Rhizobium lentis: one gene and its partner. The protein of the gene in region 1 interacts with the protein of each later gene in a pairwise test. Links are inferred from orthologs where the notes say so. Each region holds a gene or a part of one and is shown in the gene's direction. Other genes may lie near its edges. The genes, in order: pepT and tpiA.

Region 1 (3,302 bases):
CAGCGGTCTTCTGGAAATCGCGTTTCGATCGGTAGCTCGATAGCTTGTCGCTGGCCATGGCTGTTCCCGGACATTCGCTCCACAACGAAATTGCGCACATCGTTGTTCCAACGCCGGGCGACCTGCCATATTCCTGAAAGGGAAGGGGCATGGCCATAAATTCCATCGATGCCGGCGGCAATCATGATTTTGGTTGTCAAGGACAGCAACGACCTGTCCCCGCGCCATCGTATGATCGCGTATCTAAGCACTGCTAAGCCACATTTTGTAACAGAACAGACCCCGACCGGAAACATGTGTGATACTTCGACCGCCTAACGCTTCATGGCACCTGAGAGCTGGAGCCGATATCAGGCGGAGCGAGGCGGCCATTTCGCTGCGCGGGAGCAACCTCAACTCTTTGCTCAAGAATTGCGCTGCTTTCAAATCCATTCGCTAACCCGGCTATCGTGCCGGCGCGGCTCCCGCCGGGGCCGCGCATGTCTCGAAGTTCGTAACGCCACCTCCGGGGGCTCCGCCCTTAGCGGAGTGCAGCGGCACGCCTGGGTCGCACCGGACGGCTGGCGGCCTGCATCTGCCAGGGAGCCACGACTGCCGGCATGCCGGCCTCGACGCACGCAGCCATGAAAGCCTCCCGTGCAATCAGCGGCGCAATAACCCGGTTGAGGGCGCCGCGACAGGTTTTGACGGCGCGCCTGTGGCGCTCCCCGTGGCCGAGTGGCCATTCATTTTCCAAGAAATCCAAGGCATCATAGACGCCGGTAAAAGTTCGTTCCAGGCCGCACTGCAGCCGGACCGTCACTGGACGAGTCCAGAGCACATCGTTCAGCGGCATTTTTTTCCTCCTTTCGATGCCAGCTTGATCCCGAAAAAATATTGGAAATGGCGAGCGCTTGTTCAAGACCGCAGCGATATCCTGACCCGCCTTTGAGCGAACCAGACTATCCTGTGCTCCGTCGATGGAGCTGCCGGCGTATTCGCCGACCGGAGAAATCTTTTGCCGCATCACCCGGGAGGGCTATATCCTCGGGGGATCTCACTGGACTGGATTGATATGACCGACACCGTTCTCGACCGCTTTCTCCGTTATGTCGTTATCGACACGCAATCCGATCCGTCCTCGTCGACGCAGCCGACCACCGGCAAGCAGAAGGATCTCGGCCGGCTGCTGGTCGACGAACTGCTGAAGATCGGCCTTGCGGACGCCCATCTCGACGAGCACGGCTATGTCTATGCGACCATTCCGGCCAATAGCGACAAGACGGTGCCGGTCATCTGTTTCTGTTCGCATATGGACACGGCGCCCGATTTCAGCGGCACCGACGTCAAGCCTGAGGTCATCAGGAATTATGCTGGTGGTGATATCCGGCTTTCCGGCGATCCGAGCCGAGTGATTCGTGTTTCCGAGCATCCCGAACTGATGAATCAGATCGGCAACGACATCGTCACGACCGACGGCACCACCTTGCTCGGCGCCGACGATAAGGCGGGGCTGGCGGAAATCATGACGGCGGCGGCGATTCTCGTCGGCAATCCCGATATCCGGCACGGGACGATCAAGATCCTGTTCACGCCCGACGAGGAGGTCGGGCGCGGGGTCAACAAGGTCGACCTGAAGAAGCTCGGTGCCGACTTCGCCTATACGATGGATGGCGAGACATCAGGCCATATCGAGGACGAGACCTTTTCGGCCGATGGCGTCGAAATCAGCATATCGGGCGTGGCGATCCATCCCGGTTTCGCCAAAGACCGCATGGAAAACGCCATCAAGATCGCCGGCGCCATCATCGATCGTCTGCCGAAGGAGATTGCACCCGAGACCACCGAGGGCAGGGAAGGTTTCATCCATCCGGTCGGGGTGACCGGCTCGATGGAGAAAGCGGCGCTGAGCTTCATCATCCGCGACTTCACCGACAAGGGGCTGGCGGAGAAAGAGGCGATGCTGGAAGCCATCGTCAAGGAGGTACTGGCTGCCTATCCCGGCTCGACCTACCATTTCCAGGTGAAGGAACAGTATCGCAACATGAAGCTGGTGCTCGACCGTCATCCGGAGATCGTCGACAATGCCATCGAAGCGGTGCGCCGGGCCGGAATGACGCCGGTGCGCGGCAGCATTCGCGGCGGCACGGACGGCTCGCGCCTCTCCTTCATGGGGCTGCCATGCCCGAACATCTTCGCCGGCGGCCATGCCTTCCACTCGCCGCTCGAATGGGTGAGCCGGCAGGACATGGAAAGAGCGGTTGCAACGATCGTGGAACTGGCGAAGGTTTGGGAGGAACGGGCTTAGAGGCGCTTGCCTCTAGAGCATTTCCGTTTTTCTTCGAATCACGGAAATGCTTTATCTCTTTGTTTTCACGCAATTCCGGACGCAAAACCGTTACACACTTTTGCTGGAATTGCTCTAAGCGTTCTTGGGAACGGCTGGTTCAGCCGCCCGTCATTGGCATGCCTCCACGCAGCATGACGCTGTCATAGGCGGGGCGGGGGGTGGGGATCGCGATCCGAATTCCCGGCTCAGGCTCGATCGAAGGTTCAGGCGCCGTCACTGGCGCCGTGATCTGCATCGGTGCCGTGCTTGCCGTGGCCATGGGGTCGGGCGCCGGCAGCGGAACGGGAACGGCCGAGGGGATCAGCGCCTCGAATTGCGGCGGCAGCATGCTTTCGCCCGGCACATAATTCATCGCCACCTCATAGGAAGGCAGCGGCGGCGGCGTTTGAAGCATGCCGTTGGAATCGCGCTTCTCGTAGAAGGCGTTGCCGCCGGCAACCGTCACATAATGCATGTTGTTGTAGGGGAATTTCAGCCCGTCGGTGTGGAAGAACATCGCATCCTTCACCGCTGGATGGCGTGCGCCCTTTAGCAGGATCGCATCGGCCGCGGTGGCAAGCTCCGGTTCGGCCTGCGGCTTGACTTCGCGCGTCATGACGCCGGGCGCAAACTGCTTCTCCTGAGCGACGACGCCGCAGATCGATGGAGGATAGGCGCCTGATGTGAGCCTGTTCATGACGACGGTTCCGACGGCCATGTAACCGTCCTCGTCGGAATGCTGCGATTCGAAATACATCGCGCGCTTCAAGCAGTCGCGATCCTTAGCGGTATAATTAAAAGTGACTTTCGGTTGAGCCTGTGTTGTCTTGGTCTTTGCCGGCGCCGTCGCCGGCTTCGGTGTTGTGGTGCAGCCTACAGCCGCCAGTCCTACGAATAAAATCCCGATCAGGGATTTTCCAAAGGAAATCTCCGCCCTCAACGCCAGGTGCCTCCTATGGGATTAGTCCAGCCCTTTATGATTAACGCGCACAAT
Region 2 (3,305 bases), on another replicon or contig:
GCCGAAGGTTGGGTAGCGGTCACCGGAGCGGCCGCCGGCGGCCGTTCACTCGACGCGGCGGGCTTCTGCGCCTCCTCGCGTTTTTCGGAGAGGGGCAGGCCGGAAAAAAGGTCGTTGCTATCGTCCATGGAGCCGTTCAGATCTTCGTCCTGTCTTGGGTGGGCATGCGCCGCCGACCCAAAATCACCGCATTTCATGTCACGTTTGCGAATCAGGCAGATTTTGCCAGAAAGCACCTCTATACGCGACACCGCCTGATTTGGCGGCTTTGCCCAAATGATTTGCGTTGCCGGGCGCGGAATGGCAAGCGGCGGCAGGCTTCAGGAAACCATCTGCATGCAAATGTCCACAAGTCATTGCACCGTTATATCAGCAATTGCGGCCTTTTTCCTGTCCGCGGTCCTGATTGCCGCCGCGCCGGCGCGGGCGGCCGAGACGCTGGCGCCCTTCAAGGACGACTTGTTCTCGAAGCAGACGGTGCTGCAGACGGGCGACAGCGGCGCCTTCGAGGTCATCGACTACGACGAGATGCGCGATATCAACGGCCGCGACCAGATCCCGCAAAAACGCGTCCAGCAGAAATATGTGGCGCTCGGCATCCGCAAGGCGCAGGCGGAAGAAACGCTCTCCCTCGACGGCATCAAGCTCGATGTCACCAGGGTGGGACCGGCGCAGAATGCCGCCTTTACCGTCATCTTCATCCACGGCCGTGACGGCGACCGCCGGCTCGGGGCCAACGACTACAGCTTCGGTGGCAATTTCAACCGGCTGAAAAACCTCGTCGCCGGCAATGGCGGCGTCTATTATTCGCCGACGGTGAGGAGTTTCGACGGTAACGGCGTCGCCGCGATCGCCGGCCTGATCCGCTATGCCAGCGCCCAATCGCCCGGCCGGCCGATCATCCTTTCCTGCGCTTCGATGGGGAGCCAGGTCTGCTGGGGCATTGCGCGCGACGGAGACAGCGTCAAACGGCTGAAGGGCATGGTTGTTATGAGCGGGGTCACCGACCCCGACTTCACCAAAAGTGCCTTCTACAAGGCGAAGCTGCGGCTCTGGTTCGCTCATGGCAGCCGCGATCCGGTCTATGCCGCTGCCAACCAGCAGGCGCTGTTCGAAAGCTTGCTCAAGGCCAGATATCCGACGCGCTTCACGCTGTTTCAGACGGGAAATCACGGAACGCCGATCCGGATGATTGACTGGCGCCGCGTGTTGAACTGGATTTTCGCGGGCTGAAGTGTGCCGCCTGCGCCGTTCTGAGAGAAAATATGCGCGGCAGCGCCGAGATTCCCCCTTCGTCAAGGGCATGATGCTTTTCTTTGCCGCAAGCTTTTGATATTGCCGCCGGGGATATGAAGTTTGTGGAAGGCCGGCATGACACCTGACGTGCGCCCGCTCGTGGCGGGAAATTGGAAAATGAACGGCACGCGTGCCTCTTTGGATCAGATCAAGGCGATTGCCGAGGGCGTTCGCCCGCCGCTCGCCGCCAAGGTCGAGGCGCTGATCTGCCCGCCGACGACGCTGCTCTACGTGGCGACTGCCCTTTGCACCGACAGTCCGCTTTCGATCGGCGCACAGGATTGCCACCAGAAGGCTTCCGGCGCGCATACCGGCGATATCTCGGCCGAGATGATCGCCGATAGTTTCGGCACCTATGTGATCGTCGGCCATTCCGAACGGCGCACCGACCATGCCGAGACAGATCATCTGGTCCGCGCCAAGGCTGAAGCGGCGTTCGCCGCCGAATTGACGGCGATCATCTGCGTTGGCGAGACGGCCGACGAACGCCGCGCCGGACAGGAACTCGACGTCATCAAGCGCCAGCTCTCCGCCTCCGTTCCCGATAGCGCGACCGCCAAAAACACCGTTATCGCCTACGAGCCGATCTGGGCGATCGGCACCGGTGTAACGCCGACTTCAGGCGATGTCGAAAAGGCGCATGCCTTCATGCGCGCCGAGCTCGTGGCCCGCTTCGGCGATGAAGGCCGCAAGATGCGTCTTCTCTATGGCGGTTCGGTCAAGCCCGCCAACGCAGGAGAACTGCTTGGTATCGCCAATGTCGACGGTGCGCTGATCGGCGGGGCAAGCTTGAAAGCCGCCGACTTCCTCGCCATCTACCGCGCCTATGAGGCGTTGCTCGCCTGAGGCATTGTTCATAGCTCGGTTTATTCGGCTGTTTATTCCGGGCCGAAGGGCTTGGAATAGGCGAGAGCCTCATGTAAAGAGCCGCCAGAATTCTTACTTATGTCCGTCTCCAAGCGGGCAGGACTGGACCCATGCAGACAGTATTGATTGTCATCCATCTCATGATCGTGCTCGCCCTCGTCGGCGTTGTGCTCATCCAGCGCTCGGAAGGCGGCGGCCTTGGCATCGGCGGCGGTTCGGGCTTCATGTCGGCCCGCGGCACGGCCAATGCGCTGACGCGCACGACCGCGATCCTCGCGACCTTGTTCTTCCTGACCTCGCTCGGCCTCGGTATCCTGACGCGCTACGAGCGCCGTCCAGCCGACATTCTGGACCGTATTCCGGCAACGAGCGGTCAGGGCAACGGCATTCTCGATTCGCTCGGCGGCGGTGCGCAGGCTCCGGCAAACCCGCCGACCGGCAACGGCGTTCCAAGCAGCGGAGCCGCACCGCAGGCCCCGGCGGCTCCCGCTCCGGCTGCTCAGGCTCCTGCAGCCGAGGCCCCGGCCGCCACCGCCCCGGCAACGACGGCTCCGGCAACGCCCGCAGCTCCGGCCACGCCGGCGCCGGCTCAGCCCTCCGGCGTCCCGACGGGACAGTAAACCGGGCTTAGACATAAACCGCCGGCAGGCCTTCGGGTCTGCCGGTTTTCTTTTGTTCAGATTCCCGCGCCACTCTCCGAAAATTCCGGAAAAGAATTTTTGGGGCTGGCGGAATCGTTTTTGAAAAGGTATCCGGTGAAGCCCATGGCGCGATACGTATTCATCACTGGCGGCGTGGTTTCCTCCCTCGGAAAAGGAATTGCGGCCGCGGCTCTCGGAGCGTTGCTGCAGGCCCGTGGATATCGGGTGAGGCTTCGCAAGCTCGACCCCTATCTGAACGTGGACCCGGGCACTATGAGCCCGACCCAGCACGGCGAGGTCTTCGTCACCGACGACGGCGCGGAAACCGATCTCGATCTCGGCCACTACGAACGCTTCACGGGGCGTTCGGCGACCAAGACCGACAACATCACCACCGGCCGCATCTACAAGAACATCATCGACAAGGAACGGCGCGGCGACTATCTCGGCGCGACGGTGCAGGTCATCCCGCACGTCACCAACGAGATCAAGGATTTCGTC

Evidence for each region.
Region 2: the proteins of pepT (region 1) and tpiA interact in binary tests that used the Escherichia coli proteins (3 or more experiments, as listed by UniProt). The link is inferred for Rhizobium lentis from one-to-one orthologs.

Annotation. Positions count from the first base shown.
Region 1 is NZ_CP071456.1:295,008-298,309, reverse strand. The notes cover bases 189-3,170. They hold pepT (peptidase T), read left to right. Parts: upstream 189-1,054; coding sequence 1,055-2,287; downstream 2,288-3,170. Other genes in these bases: J0663_RS27725 (cell wall hydrolase), read right to left, coding at 2,427-3,170; J0663_RS27735 (DUF982 domain-containing protein), read right to left, coding at 521-835. Also shown: ligD (DNA ligase D), read right to left, coding at 1-58; more of J0663_RS27725, read right to left, coding at 3,171-3,248. UniProt on the Escherichia coli protein: Cleaves the N-terminal amino acid of tripeptides.
Region 2 is NZ_CP071454.1:4,172,000-4,175,304, reverse strand. Bases 272-3,256 are described here. They hold tpiA (triose-phosphate isomerase), read left to right. Parts: upstream 272-1,371; coding sequence 1,372-2,142; downstream 2,143-3,256. Other genes in these bases: pyrG (CTP synthase), read left to right, coding at 2,928-3,256; secG (preprotein translocase subunit SecG), read left to right, coding at 2,274-2,783; J0663_RS20385 (alpha/beta hydrolase), read left to right, coding at 337-1,233. Outside these bases: parE (DNA topoisomerase IV subunit B), read right to left, coding at 1-128; more of pyrG, read left to right, coding at 3,257-3,305. UniProt on the Escherichia coli protein: Involved in the gluconeogenesis. Catalyzes stereospecifically the conversion of dihydroxyacetone phosphate (DHAP) to D-glyceraldehyde-3-phosphate (G3P).